DNA from 2 places in the Salinispira sp. genome. Region 1 is predicted to be linked to the other one. Evidence: riboswitches for the same ligand, from Rfam matches in the RefSeq annotation. Region 1 holds a riboswitch; the other holds the start of a gene.
What was found. Region 1 has a riboswitch for cobalamin ahead of AC52PS_RS05485 (ABC transporter substrate-binding protein). Riboswitches for the same ligand answer to the same signal wherever they lie in the genome.
Positions count from the first base shown of each region.

Region 2: linked by a shared signal. The riboswitch ahead of AC52PS_RS11080 (ribonucleoside-diphosphate reductase subunit alpha) and the one ahead of AC52PS_RS05485 (ABC transporter substrate-binding protein) in region 1 are both predicted to bind cobalamin.

Region 1 covers NZ_JBXWXS010000014.1:92,866-100,391, reverse strand. Annotated here, with positions in the region: gene AC52PS_RS05495 (DUF72 domain-containing protein) at 7-921, opposite strand; gene AC52PS_RS05490 (MarC family protein) at 918-1,547, opposite strand; cobalamin riboswitch at 1,750-1,874, shown strand; gene AC52PS_RS05485 (ABC transporter substrate-binding protein) at 1,929-2,957, shown strand; gene AC52PS_RS05480 (FecCD family ABC transporter permease) at 3,024-4,043, shown strand; gene AC52PS_RS05475 (ABC transporter ATP-binding protein) at 4,085-5,476, shown strand; gene lysS (lysine--tRNA ligase) at 5,510-7,174, shown strand; gene AC52PS_RS05465 (sensor histidine kinase) at 7,284-7,526, shown strand, end outside.
Region 2 covers NZ_JBXWXS010000031.1:261,742-269,267, reverse strand. Annotated here, with positions in the region: gene AC52PS_RS11105 (acyl-[acyl-carrier-protein] thioesterase) at 1-241, opposite strand, end outside; gene AC52PS_RS11100 (nitrilase-related carbon-nitrogen hydrolase) at 325-1,107, opposite strand; gene AC52PS_RS11095 (alpha-amylase domain-containing protein) at 1,378-3,492, shown strand; gene AC52PS_RS11090 (glycoside-pentoside-hexuronide (GPH):cation symporter) at 3,667-5,076, shown strand; gene AC52PS_RS11085 (YjfB family protein) at 5,164-5,349, shown strand; cobalamin riboswitch at 5,577-5,761, shown strand; gene AC52PS_RS11080 (ribonucleoside-diphosphate reductase subunit alpha) at 5,896-7,526, shown strand, end outside.

The sequences.
Region 1 (7,526 bases):
TGACCATTATCTCAGACGGTCCAATATTTTCCCAATAGTCAGGGGGGCACACCCCTCATAATGATTATTCACATTCAGTATGACATGGATGCCCCGCCCCATAAGCTCCTGCACTACATCCAGCACCCGATTCAGATCCTCATCCATGGGGCGCAGTATCCGGTCCCAGCGGCCTGAACTGAGCCGGTCCATCTCTTTTCGGTCAGGACCGTGGAGGCGGATTACCAGAGGACGACGGGGATTCAGAAGCCCTGCAAAATCGTTCAGGGTCCGGTACACCGGCGGCATGTAATAACCGTGGAGCAGTACGGGGACCATTCCCGTACGGTCAAGAAAACGGAAATGATCCGCTGAAAGATATCCGGGGTTTCGTATTTCTACCCCAAGGAAGGGAGCTTCTTGGGTTGAAAATTCCGGATGGGAAAAGACATTTTGGGAAAAATACTCCAGCTGTGTATAATATTGTGAAACATCCGGCATCTTTTTTTTGTTCAAATATTCAAACTGGAGCATCAATACATGGGTTTTGGGGAGAAGGGGTGACAAATTTCCAAGTACCTGGTGCATCAGATCCGGGGAGAGAAAATACGGGTTTTCGCCCTGAATGCTGCTTCTGCTGCGGTGATGGGTGAGACTGAGACTGTCCGGGAGTTTGACGGTAAAACGGAAATCGTCGGGAGTCCTTCTGCTGTATTCTTCTGCGACCCGCCGATCCGGGATGCGGGGATTGTTATCGAACAGGCTCCAGAACCACTGATCAATCTCCACATTGCGGAATATTTTTGAAAATTCCTCAAGATAATCTGCGCTGCGGCCCCGGATAGTTTCCGGATACACATGTGTTTTCCAGCCGTCATATTTCCAGCTGCAGGTTCCCAGGCTGATGCTACCCAGCCGGGGAGACTCGTTCCCTGTGTTCATGGGATAAGGCCCAGACGCTCAATTCCATTGTATACAAATTGCACGCTCATGCCCGAAAGAAGAATTCCCATGATCCGTTCGATTACCGTGACCCCTGTTCGCCGGAGAATTTTCCGGACAAATCTGCCGCCGAGCATGGTGATCATCGCGGTGAACAGTACCAGGGCTACAACGGCCAGCAGGGTAAGCGTGAATCTCAGTGAACCGCTGTGCTCTGAGGTGAAAATCAGTATGGCGGTAATTGCTCCCGGGCCGGAGAGAAGGGGGAGTGCAAGGGGGAAAATGGCAATCTCAGTACCGTCGTACTCGCCGGCATCTTTCCGGGTTTCGGTGGTTCGCTTCGCTTTTCCGAACAGCAGGTCCATGGCGACGAAGAATAGAAGGATTCCCCCCGCCACATAGAGACTTCCGGGTTGGATTCCCAGGGCTGAGATGAGTTGACGGCCGAAAAAGATAAACATTGTGAGTACAAAAAAGGCGATGGTGGGAGCCTTGAATGCAACCAGCCGTTCCTCCTGTCTATTCAGGTGGGTTCCGTTTACCAGACTGAGATACACCATGGAAACACCTAGGGGATCGATAAGAATAAACATCGTGAGGAAAACCGGGAGAAATTCTTCTATCATAGGGTGAAGAGTAACGTTCACAGATATCAATATCAAGCATTCAGACTGAATATATCATACTGTGAATATGAGAACTGGAAATACCAGATTACGGCCGGTATTCTCCGGCGCCCATGAACTGAGTGGGAGGGGCGCCGTGCAGGGTACGGCAGCGCTATTGATTATTTCACCGGCGGATTGTACAAAGAGATAAGGCTCTAACGGAAAGCGGTGAAAATCCGCTGCGGACGCGCCACTGTAACCGGATGTATCGGAATCGTTTTGCCACTGGGACACTGGGAAGGCTGAATTCTGAAGGATCTATATCCACTCCGGAAGCCAGGAGACGGGAGCCTTCGTACAAACAACCTGTACGCGAATCTAATTCTACAGGAGTGCCCAATGAATTTTCGAATGAAACGGGTTATTGCCGGCCTGTTACTGGCCGTGGTGTTGGTGTTTCCCCTTACTGCAGCGGGAAGCGGAGAGCAGGAGGCCGAAACCCGGCCTATTACAACTGAACAGGATGGGAGCGAATCCCGGGAGCCAGGAGAAAATGGTTCTCTCACAAGCTACCCTCTAACGGTAACCGACGGGTTGGATAATCAGATTACCATCCAGAGGGAACCGGAATCAGTGGCAAGTCTCACCTTATTCAGCGATGAAGTACTGATGGATATGATCCCCGTTGACCGCCTCGCAGCCATCACAAGCCTGGCTTCCGATCCCGTATATTCAAATGTTGCCGACCGTGCCGGGCAAATCCCGAATCAGCTAGATCTCAATGTTGAACTGCTCATCGAAATGTACCCGGATATTGTGTTTGTTGCCAATTGGAGCGACCAGGGGAAGGTTGAGCAGCTGGAGCAGGCGGGGCTTACCGTGTACCGTATCCAGACGCCGGTAAGCATGGATGGAATCCGGGACGAGATCATGACGCTGGGCCGCATACTCAATGCCCGGGAAGAAGCCCGTGGAATTGTTGATGAGATGAACCGGACTCTTGAAGAGGTGGCCCGGACGCTGGAACAAGTGGAGCCGGATGAGAGGCTCAGAACCATGGACTACAATACCTGGGGCAGCGCAAGCGGCGGAGATACAACCTGGAATGTAATACTGGAGCATGCGGGGCTTATCAATATTGCCGCAGCTTACGGAAGCGATGATTACGGTCAGGTTCCTGTATCCAAAGAACTTCTCGTAGCGGAAATGCCCGATCTTCTGTTCCTACCGGGCTGGGTCTGGGGCGAACCGGAAGCAGCCCGGGCGTTTAAGAGCGAAGTGCAGAATGACCCTTCCCTGCAGGGTGTGCCCGCGGTGGAAAACGCCCGACTCTATATGGTTCCTGAACATCTGAAATCCACCTACAGTCAGTACATAGCAGAATCGGTACTCTTTGTTGCAGAGCGGGCCTATCCCCGTCTGTTTTAGGGAGTTCCGCTACCATCGATCAGCTGCCGCTATCTGCGGCGGTTGTTCCCGGTAATTCAGGATATTATGAAGCTGAAAATGATCCTTCCGGTGCTGATAGTTCTGACAGCACTGAGTTTACTATTATCCATTGCCCTCGGAGCTGTGTCCCTTTCTCCGGGGGAAGTGGTGGAAGTGCTCTGGGGCAGAATGTTCGCTCCGGCACATGAAATCCCTTCTTCCAATCTGGCAATTGTTTGGCATATCCGTCTCCCCCGGAGTCTTGCCGCCCTGCTTGCGGGGGCTGCCCTGGCGGTGAGCGGTGCAGCGGTGCAGGGGGTTTTTCGGAACCCTATGGCCAGCCCGGATATTCTTGGAATCTCCGCCGGAAGCAGTTTCGGTGCCGTTCTGACTATTGCCTTGGGTGCGAATATGATGCACTCGTCGGTACTGCCCGCAGCCGCATTTGCCGGAGCCATGCTCGCGTCGCTCTTTGTCTATCTGATTGGATCCAGCAGGGGAAGATCCCACCTTCTATTTGTCATCCTGGCGGGACTGGCGGTTTCCAGTTTTCTGAACGGCATGGTATCCGCCCTGCTGCTTTTCTCCGATAGATACGAAATGAGTCAGTTTCTGTTTTGGACCATGGGAGGTCTGGAAGGGGTGCAGTTCAACCGTTTGATCTGGCCTGTCCCGGTGATCGCTGCCGGTGGAACGGTACTGTTCCTCATGTCAGGAACATTGAATCTCCTGGCTCTGGGGGATGAGCAGGCTCACAGCCTGGGCGTTGGGGTTGAAGCGGTCAAGCTGGGAATTCTTGCACTGGCATCATTACTTACCGCAATGGCCATTTCTCTGGCCGGACCGGTGGGGTTTGTGGGGCTGATGGTTCCCCATCTTATGCGGATGATTATCGGAGCGGATAACCGGCGGCTATTACCGGTTTCCGCAGCTGCAGGAGCGCTGTTTCTGCTTCTTTGTGATACCCTGGGGAGGATTCTGATCCCGCCGTATGAAATCAAGACTGGAATTATTACATCCATTATCGGCGGGCCGTATTTTATTTACCTCATCATCCGCTACCAGAGAAAAGGACAGATAGGATGACGCCGAATAACACGTCGCCGAAGAACATGACATCGAAAAACATGTCCCCGAAGAATACGTTGACGTTGAATCACCGAGATGAAGATTCGCTTTCAGAATCCCATCCTCTTCTGGACATACATGGGCTGAGCTGCAGTATTGGAGATGCACAGATTCTTTCCGAGATCTCGTTTCGACTGAATCGTGGAGAGATTATTGGTCTCATCGGACCCAACGGTTCGGGAAAGAGCACCCTGCTGAAGTGTATTTTGGGTTTCCTCAACACGGGGGCAGGGAGCATACGGATTCTTGGCGATTCATTGGAAGAGTTGAGCAACCGAAGCCGGGCCGGGCGCATTTCCTATGTGGCCCAGGACGGCCCGGGGGATTTGAGCTTTTCCGCCCTGGAGGTGGTTGAAATGGGGGCCTATCGGGGCATCGGGAGAGGGGGACGCTCTTCGGCGGATGATAGAGCCCTTGCGGAAAAAGCTCTTGATTATGTGGGACTGCGACATATCCGAAACCGTCATTTCAATCATCTTTCCGGCGGCGAAGGTCAGCTGGTGCTTTTTGCCAGACTGCTCATGCAAAATACCCCGGTGCTTCTTCTGGACGAGCCCACCTCTAATCTGGATATCGGTCATGAAAACACCCTCCTGGAAATGGTTGAGGAACTGACCAGGGAGGGGCGGGGAGCGGTGATCGCCATTCACAACCTTAATCTGGCTGCGGAATACTGCAGCCGTCTGATTCTGCTGGATCGTGGAGGGATTGTCAGCCAGGGGGATCCCGCAGAGGTGCTTACGAGAGAACATATTGAATCGGCATATTCCACCCGGGTAATGATCGGACGAAACAAGAGCAGCGGTGCGCCTTCGGTTCATCCTGTGAGAAATTATCCCCAGGGGGGGAGAAAGAGCTTTCATATAATCGGAGGCGCCGGAAGCGGGATCAATATCACCCGACTCCTTATCCGCAGAGGCATACAATTCACTGCCGGGATTGCCCACCGTTTGGACTCGGATGCCGAATTGTGGAATTCTCTGGAGATTCCCATGGTGGAGATTGAACCCTTCAGTGAAATTGATGATGACAGCTTTTCCCGGGCTGAAAAACTGTGCCGGGAAGCAGATTATACAATTTTATGCAGTTTCCCGGTGGGAAGGGGAAATCTGAGAAATCTGGAACTGGCAGCCCGTGCTTCCCGACTGATTATTATGGATAATTCCGTTCCCTCTTCTCATGAATTGGCCGGGCAAAGCTCCGATCCACGGGGTGCAATACGGGGGGAAGATTCCGCCGGATTTTCTACTCAAGGATGGAGCAGTGTGCGAAGTTTTCACGATCCCCGGGGAGAGGGACTGTTCAGCATAGCAAGACGTAAGGGGATTATCATGAATTTCTCCCGGCTCAGTCAATTTCTGGACTCCCATGAGGATGCCAGGTTCTTGTAAGAGCCCGCCGAATCCGTATATACTCCCTCCACTATGGCAAAATATCATGAAAATCTCAGTCATTGGGCGGATCAGAACGCCCAGCGGATAACCGGAAGCAGAAAGAATCAGGACGGCAGCCCCAGAGAACAATACACCTGTGCCTCGGGCATAACCCCCTCAGGGACGGTCCATATTGGAAACTTCCGGGAGATAATAACCGTGGATCTGGTACACCGGGCTCTTCTGGATCGTGGAGTCAATTCCCGCTTTATTTACAGCTGGGATGATTATGATGTATTCCGCAAAATTCCCAAAAATATGCCCCGCCAGGAAGAACTGGAAACGTATCTGCGCTGGCCCATTGTGGACGCTCCGGACCCCTGGGCGAAAGAGAACAGCTATGCCCGGGCCATGGAAATGGCGGTTGAATCGGTACTTCCAAAGCTGGGTATCCGCCCCGATTATATATATCAGGCGGATAAGTACCGCCGCAGCGACTACGCGGAGGGGATGCGAAGAGCCCTGGAGCATAGACGTGAGATTATGGATATTCTCAATGAACACCGCACAACACCCCTGGCCGACGACTGGTGGCCCATTTCCGTGTTCAGCAGTTTTACCCACAAGGATACCACCCGGGTATTGAGCCGGGACGGGGAATGGAGTATCCGCTATCTCTGTGAAGAAAGCGGGAAAGAAGAAACTTTGGATCTGCGCACATGCTCAAATGTGAAGCTGCTCTGGCGTATTGACTGGCCCATGCGCTGGGACTATGAAACTGTGGATTTCGAACCGGCAGGGAAAGAACATCATTCAGCCGGAGGGTCGTTTGACACCGCAAAACGGATCTCCAAAGCGGTGTACGGCTACGATGCACCGGTAAGTTTCAAGTACGATTTTATCAGCATTAAAGGGCAGGGGGGGAAAATCAGTTCTTCTCTGGGCAATGTGGTCAGCATTGAAGATGTGCTGAAGGTGTATCAGCCGGAAATTGTTCGCTACCTGTTTGCCGGAACCCGTCCCAACGCCGAGTTCGCCATCAGCTTTGATTTGGATGTAATTAAAATCTACGAGGACTATGACCGCTGCGAGCGGATCTACTTCGGAATTGAACAGGCCAATGAAAAGCGTCAGGCAAAAGAGGGCCGGATCTATGAACTGAGTCAGGTGGATCCGAATGCCGTCGCCCGAAAAGAGAGCCGGCTTGCGGAGGGTGGAGAACCCTTTCAAATTCCCTTTCGTCATCTGTGCAATCTTCTCCTTATACATAACGGAAATGTTGAGTCAGCCATCGGCGCATTTCCCGGTCTTCAGGACGCACGATCCGACGGACGCCTGGACGACAATGATTTTCAGGCCGCATTGGAGAGAGGCCGATGTGCCTGGAACTGGATTCAGGATTACGCTCCAGAGGATTTTCGTTTCACAGTTAATCAGGAGGGGGAGCCGGTTCTTGATCTGAATCCTTCTGAGAGGTCGGCTGTTTCCGCACTACTTGAGCTGCTGAAGAAAGGAATCGCAGATCTTGAGGATAAAGCTCTTCAGGATGAAATATACGGCATTGCAAGGAATTCCGGCATTGAGCCGAAGGAGTTCTTTACTCTGTTATACAGGCTCATTATTTCCAAGGATAAAGGGCCGAGACTTGCGGGATTTCTTAAAACCCTTGGAGAATCAAGGGTTATCTCCATTTTGGAACCCTACAGGGAATCCTGATATTGTAGCTTTCGCAGCTGTTGTGAGGCCATAATTTGTAATCATTCCACCCCTTTTATATAATAGGGTATCAAGAGTGCATCTATGGTGCCCAAAGAAAGGGGGGGATGTGAAGCCATTTTCCCGGCTTCTTGCCATGTTCACCCGCAGGTATGCCGGGGAACGGCGGGATCTTTATAAGAAAGCCCAGACAATCGCCATTCTCAATATTCTTTTTCTCGTTCTCATACTTCTCTTTTTTTCCATGAACCTGATTTTCACCGGAGCGTTCGCACAGGATGCGCAAATATTGCTTTCCCTTGCTGCCCTGGTATTTCTTAATCTGATCCTCCTCAGTCGCAAGCGGATTCAT
Region 2 (7,526 bases), on a different contig from region 1:
TTACCCAGGTTTCCACGGTGACTGTGCTGCGCCATCGGGGCATATGATGCTGAAAATCGATGCATACATCGCTGAGCACCCAGGTGCGGCCCTGCTTCTGCAGATCATAGGCCGCCAACATATGATCCGCAAAATTTTGAGCCATGGTATCCTGAAAATAGGAGGCTATGTGGTAGGGTTTGAGACAGTAGTTCTCATCAATTTCAAAACCCCGCACCGTATATTCCCTGCTGAATTTCATGTAAGTCTCCTTGATTTCGGTCGGTTATCTGAGTATGTAAATCTGACTATGGGACAGATAATCCCTGCTGGGGAAAACTCCGGTCAGTTCAACGTTATGCTGTGGCGCATATCCGGAAGAAACCGGAATTTTTGACGAATGGTTTCAACTTCATTCAGATCGATCTCTGCGGTGAGCACTTCATCTTCACGGGGATTCCCGTTTAAAGGGATGGTTCTGCCGTCAGGGGCTGCAATCATGGATTCTCCGGAGTAGACAACGCCGTTGCCGTCTGTGCCCAGGCGGTTAACAGCGGCAACAAAGCACTGGTTCTCCACAGCCCTGGCGGTAATTAATGCCTTCCAATGGCTGATCCTGGAGACGGGCCAGTTGGCAATAATAACTATGAGATTGCTCCGGACGGCATTCACCCGGAACATTTCCGGAAAACGGAGGTCATAGCAGATTCCCGGACTGATCCGCAAATCTTTATATGTGAATATTTCACCGCTTGCGGTCCCAGCGGCAAAGTGGTCCTGTTCGTTCACATAGCTGAACGGATGAATTTTCTTATAATCTCCGATTCGCTTCCCCCGGGGGTTCATGAACAGGGCTGAATTAAAAAAATGACCCCCTGTTGATTCAACCGTACCGGCAATAAGGGCTGAATCGCAGGCAGATGCCGCATTTGAGAACGTCTGCACGGCCCGTTTCTGAACTTCAGCTGTGAAAATCTCGGGGTCCATTCCGAAGCCGGAGGTGCACATTTCCGGGAAAATGATGAGATCACAGTCCCCGGGAAGCCGATCGGAGATGCGGACAAGGGCGGGAAAATTTTCTTCGGGATTCAGCCAATGGGGTTGAAATTGAACCATGCAAAGTTTCATTGCTACCTCCAAAAATATAGTACTATCCAAATCCTTGTGCTTCAAGGAGTTGGAGATATTTTTCCTTGCGGATATGGTTTTCTGTAGTAAAATTATCAGAACCCCACTGCGGTTTTGGGGACCGCAGAGCTAGGGCCGGATCTGGAAAGGTTTCCATTTTCGGTTCATACACCGGGTACAGGGGGGACGTAAGCGGTGTAGGCAGATAGAAACAGCTATCCAATTTTTGTGGGCCGCATGTTTGGTTTTTCAGCTTTTTCAGGAGGAGTAATGCACCCGAAACATCAAGGGCGTAAATTCGCAGTAGTATTCAAAATAATGCTGTTTGGCATAATGGCCGCAGCATTGGTTTCATGCAGCAATGTGGTATTAAATGAGGGCGGAAACAGTCCCGCCTCTGAGCTTGAGCCTCTCAGCCGGAACGTGGAGGGCGGAGATCTTCCGGAGATTCCTGTCTATGAGGTGAACCCCACAATTTACCAGGCATTTTACTGGGATGCTTACCCAGGACTCTGGACACAGCTGGAGGATATGGCGGCACCTTTGGCGGAAGCGGGGATTACCGATATGTGGCTGCCACCTGCGGCAAAAGGGTTCTCGGGAACCTACAGCGTGGGCTACGACGTGTACGACTTCTGGGACCTGGGCGAATTTGACCAGAAAGGCACCGTCCCCACACGATACGGCACCAGGAGCGAACTGGATGATGCCCTGCAGGCTTTGGATAGTATGGGAATTGACGCATATTTCGATGTGGTGTTCAATCACCGAATGGGTGCAGACCGGCAACAGTACATCGACGGATTCGGCGATGTGTGGAGCGACTTCGACCTGAACGGACGGGACGTATACTACACCCCTGAGGCTTGGGGAAGCCTGTACCATGACTTTGACTGGGATTGGACAGCCTTCAATGGCATAGACGGACAGCTGTTCCCCGGCAAGTACTGGGGCAATAACTATCACTGGCCCTACCTGATGGGCAACGACGTGGACCACAACCGGCCGGAAGTTGCCGATGAAATGAAAGCCTGGGGTGAGTGGATTATTGAAGATGTGGGCTTCGACGGATTCCGTATGGATGCGGTTGCTCACGTGGACAGCGATTTTACCCGGGACTGGGTGAATTATGTGCAGGCGGTTACCGACAAGGATGTGTTTTTTGTGGGTGAAGCCTGGGTAGGCGATGTGGGCGGATACCTGGACCATGTGGGTACCGGTCATCTCAGTGCCTTTGACTTTGCCTTGAGGGAAGATTTTGTGAGTCTCAGCAGCGGAAATAAAGATATGCGCTGGTGGGGCGGCTTGGTGAACAGCGACAAAGGATCACAGGCAGTAACCTTTGTTGATAATCACGACACCAGCCGGGAAGGAAATCCTTACGGAAATCCCCAGGTAGTAAACTATAAGAATCAGGCCTATGCCTACATTCTCATGAAAGAGCAGGGCGTACCCACCGTGTTTGCCCGGGACTATGAAGAGTTCGGCATGGCGCCGACCCTGGACACCCTCATTGAAGCCCGCCGCTATTTCGCCTACGGAACAGGACATGAGCAAAGCGCAAACACCGAAGCGGTGTACAGCTACGTTAGGGAAGGTCTGGACTCTGTACCGGGAACCGGACTGGTCATGCTCCTCTCCGGACGGGACTGGGGAATTCAGGAGAGTTTTGCCATCAACTCCCATCAGCCGAATACTGAATTTTACGATTACACAGGAAATGTGAGCGGAACTGTTGTAACCGACGCATCGGGCTATGGAAACTTCCCGGTAAATATCAGCGAAGGAAACGGATGGTCAATCTGGGTGCCCGTGGCGGATCAGAACCCTCCGCCTCCCGCAGGCTGGAGCCAGGCGTATTTCCGCGGAACCCCCAACTCCTGGGCCACCTCCGATATGGTGAAAAACGCCGATACAGGCCTTTGGGAATTCAGCGCGGTGTTCGGCGGCGACAACCCCCGTTTCAAGATCGACCGCTACGGGGACTGGACCGAAAGCTATCCCCAGGAAGATTATCTGATCACTGAAGGTTCAGGCGAGTACGCAATCAGCTTCGATGATGCGGGCAAAGATATCACCGTTGAAAAAATCGGTGACGGCGGCACGGGCAGCGTGACTATACATTATGCCGAGTACGAATATGCCTCAGAATATATCATTCATCCCTGGGACGGGCTGAGTGAAAATATCAGCATGAGCTACGACGGGTTTTATAACGACCGCCACTGGTGGTCCGCAACCCTGGAAAATGCCCCATCCAGTTTCATGTTCTGCTTCACCAACAGCAACGGCAGCTGGGACGGTGTGAACCGGGAATACAGCGGTCAGCAGGGTGATCTGTACGTTCTCCCCCAAGATTCGCAAGTGTATGAACTCAGACCATAGACATGCACACCTGCTCAGGTCCGGTTCGTTATGAACGGCCGGCCTGCGGCAATTATACGAAAGACGTCCGGTACCACGCCGGGCGTCTTTTTTGTGGCGAAATCGGGAAAATCAGGGTAGAGTCGTAAATGCGGCATCGGTCCGACGCATGAGCATCATGGGGGAGAGCAGGGTATGAAATCGAATCTGAACAGGTTCACCTACGGTTTGGGCACCATCGGCAGGGATATGGTCTATTCCCTGGTAAGCATGTATCTGATTTTTTATTTGTCGGATATTCTTCAACTGAGCAACAGTGCCCTGGGCTGGATAACCACCATCATTGTGGGAGCCCGCATTTTTGATGCCATGAACGATCCGTTAATGGGAATTATTGTGGATAACACCCGTACACGCTGGGGGAAATTCAAGCCCTGGATCAGTTTCGGGGCGGTCAGTTCGGCGCTGTTTACCGTGCTGCTGTTTACCGACTTCGGATTCCGGGGAACGGCGTATACGGTCTCCTTTGCGGTCATTTACCTCTTCTGGGGAATTACCTATACGGCCAATGATATTTCCTACTGGTCCATGCTGCCCTCGCTCTCTGTGAGTCAGAATGAGCGGGAAAAGCTTGGGGCTTTCGCACGAATATGCGCAAACCTGGGGTTGTTCGCAGTGGTGGTGGGAATTGTTCCGGTAACCACTGCCCTGGGAGAAAGCCTGGGCAGCATGAAACAGGCGTATTTTGTGTTCGCATTGATTATCGCGGGAATACTGATCGCAGGTCAGAGTATTACCGTGTTCGGGGTGCGGGAACCCCGCTCCATGTTTCAAAATTATCAGCACACCACCCTGAAAGGACTGCTGGAAGCAATCTTCAAGAACGACCAGCTTCTGTTTACCGCCGTCTCCTACTCGCTGTTTATGATCGGCTATGTGACCACCACCAGCTTCGGCCTCTATTTTTTCAAATACGCCTACGGCAATGAGAGCATGTACTCCATTTTTGCCCTGGTGCTGGGTGTGAGCCAGATTACCGCTCTGCTGATCTTTCCCCTGATTAGTAAGCGCATACCCCGACGGCGCTTCTACAGCATCGCAACGGTTCTGGTGCTCCTGGGCTACGTGGTATTCTTCTTCGCACCCATGAATATGATCTATATCGGAGCGGCGGGTATTCTCCTCTTTGTAGGCCAGGCGTTTATTCAGCTGCTGATGCTCTTGTTTCTCTCAGATACTATTGAGTACGGTCAGCGGAAACTCGGGCGGCGAAATGAAAGTGTCACTTTTGCACTCCAGCCCTTCATTAACAAGATCGGAGGCGCAGCGGCCTCAGGGGTGGTAGGGGCCACCATTATTATTTCCGGAATAAATGATGCCCAGACCGCCTCTGATGTGAGTGCACAGGGGTTGCTCATGATGAAAGTAGCCATGATGGTTCTCCCGCTGATTCTCATTGTGGCCGGCTACATTATCTACCTGAAAAAGTATAAAATCAGCGAGGAATACTACGCTGAAATTATCAGCGATCTGGAAAAACGGGGCGACTTAAACCTCAATGCCGCAGATTCAAATCAGCGGCCGGACAGCGAGAGTCAGGAATAATCAGCTGCAAGAGCTGAAGGAAATAATACGGAGAAAAATATTTGCGGGAGTTGGACAATTGTTGCTCCCGAAGATATATTTATATATATGAGTGCAATAACAAATATTCCGGAAATGAGTACGGCCATGAGTAACCAGCAGGTACGTCAGGAAGCTGCGGTGAACATTCTCGACAGCTCCCTGGACAGTGCCGAAGCTCAGGCTGAACAGTTAATACAGATGATGGAGTTCAAGGACCCCATGGTGGGAAATCTTGTGGATGTGAAGGCCTGAATTTCTCCGCAGGCACTGAATTACCTCTTCTCTAAAATCTGTTTTCTCCAAACTACTCGATGTTTTTGAATAGTGCTCCCATTATTCTCACCGCACATCTGTTTTACGTGGGCTTACGCTTTGAAACTGTCTACTAAAAAAATCAATGACAACCACTCCATATAGTGTTTTATTTAGAAAACCGTAGAAAAAAACACTATATATACTTGCATAATCAACTGAACTGTGGAAAGCTTGTTCTATCAGGTAATGCCGGACGCTGTTTTTGTGTCCGGCGGAAGACCGGTGAAAATCCGGCGCAGCCCCCGCTACTGTAATGCTGACGAAATCCAAGTGTGCCACTGGGAAACCGGGAAGGCCGGAAAGTAGGATGATGCAAAGCCAGGAGACCTGCCTGAACTACTCGAACGGGAGGTTCTTCATGAATTGTGCACTCACTGCATTTCCCTAGATCCAATTTTCAATCATCTCTGAACACCAGAACGGCCACATACCGGCGCAGGTTCATGTCCGTATTCGCAAGATGAAATGAATAGGATCAAAACAATGCAAACTCAATATTCTATATATGCCCCCACGGATGAGGGCACTGAGAACTCCTCTGTACCTGGAAATTTGAAATCCCGGGATGGAGGAGAAGTAAAATCCACTGACGCCGGGGGAAATTCAGCCCCGGTTCAGAGTCCCCGGCTCAGTGATCTGGAAGAATACCTTTCCGGTCAGCGTGATTTACTCAATCTCGAGGAATCTGCCCGTCTGGATCTGACGGGTATGACCCGAATGGTGCAAAAAAGTGCACAAAAAGATACCGCTCCGGAAGAGATTTTGAAACTCTGTGTACAGACAGCCGCAAGTCTCATAGAAGTAGATCCCAACTACGATGAGCTGGCCGCTCTTCTGTTGAGGCAAATTCACTACCGGAGACTGTTATCCCGGGAAGCCGGAAAACCAGGCTTTGAACGGGAATACCGGGAACGCTTCGTATGGAATTTACATCGAGGCCTGAAGAACGGCATTCTTGACCACCGTCTCGGAAATTTTGATGCTCGGCGTTTATCGGAAGAGTTGAAACCTGAACGGGATGGGAACATCCGCTATATAGGATGTGAGACCCTGAATGAGCGGTATCTGCTTCGTGATGGCGATGATGTACTGGAAAGCATCCAGGCATTCTGGATGCGTGTGGCAATGGGGCTTTCGATACGTGAAGATGAGCCGGAAAGGAGGGCCGTCGAGTTTTATCATATCATATCTACGCTTCGTTTTATTCCTTCAACACCCACCCTGTTTCATTCGGGTCTCAGTCATCCCCAGCTTTCCAGTTGCTACCTCTCGACGGTTCAGGATGATCTTAGCCATATTTTCAAAGTGATGGGAGATAATGCTGCATTATCCAAGTGGTCCGGAGGAATCGGTAACGACTGGACTCCAGTGAGAGGCACCGGTGCACTCATTAAAAGCACCCGGGTACAGTCCCAGGGAGTAATCCCATTTTTACGGATTGCGAATGATGTAACCGTTGCCATTAACCGATCCGGGAAGCGGCGAGGCGCAAGCTGCGCGTATCTGGAGACCTGGCATTACGATATAGAGGATTTTCTTGATCTTAAGAGGAATACCGGAGATGATCGGCGACGAACCCCGGATATGAATACCGCAAATTGGATACCGGATCTGTTTATGAAGCGGGTGGAAAATGCGCAGCATTGGACCCTGTTTTCCCCTGATGAAACTCCTGAACTGCATGAGCTGTACGGATCTGAATTCCGGAAAAAATACGAAGAGTATGAGAAAGCGGCTTCCAGGGGGGAGATCAGACTTTTTAAGCAAATTGATGCCGAAAAATTGTGGCGTAAAATGCTCACACGACTTTTCGAGACCGGGCACCCCTGGATCACCTTCAAAGACCCTTCAAATATCCGCAGTCCCCAAGACCATGACGGTGTTATCCATAACTCAAACTTGTGCACAGAAATCACCCTGAATAATGGTCCCGACGAAACTGCAGTGTGCAATCTGGGAAGTATTAATCTTGCAATCCATACCGATGAAAAGACCGGACTGGATACGGCTGCTGTGGGTGAAACGGTGACCGCAGCGGTACGCATGCTGGATAATGTGATCGATATTAATTTTTACCCGACAGATGAAGCAGCAGCTTCAAACCTGCGACATCG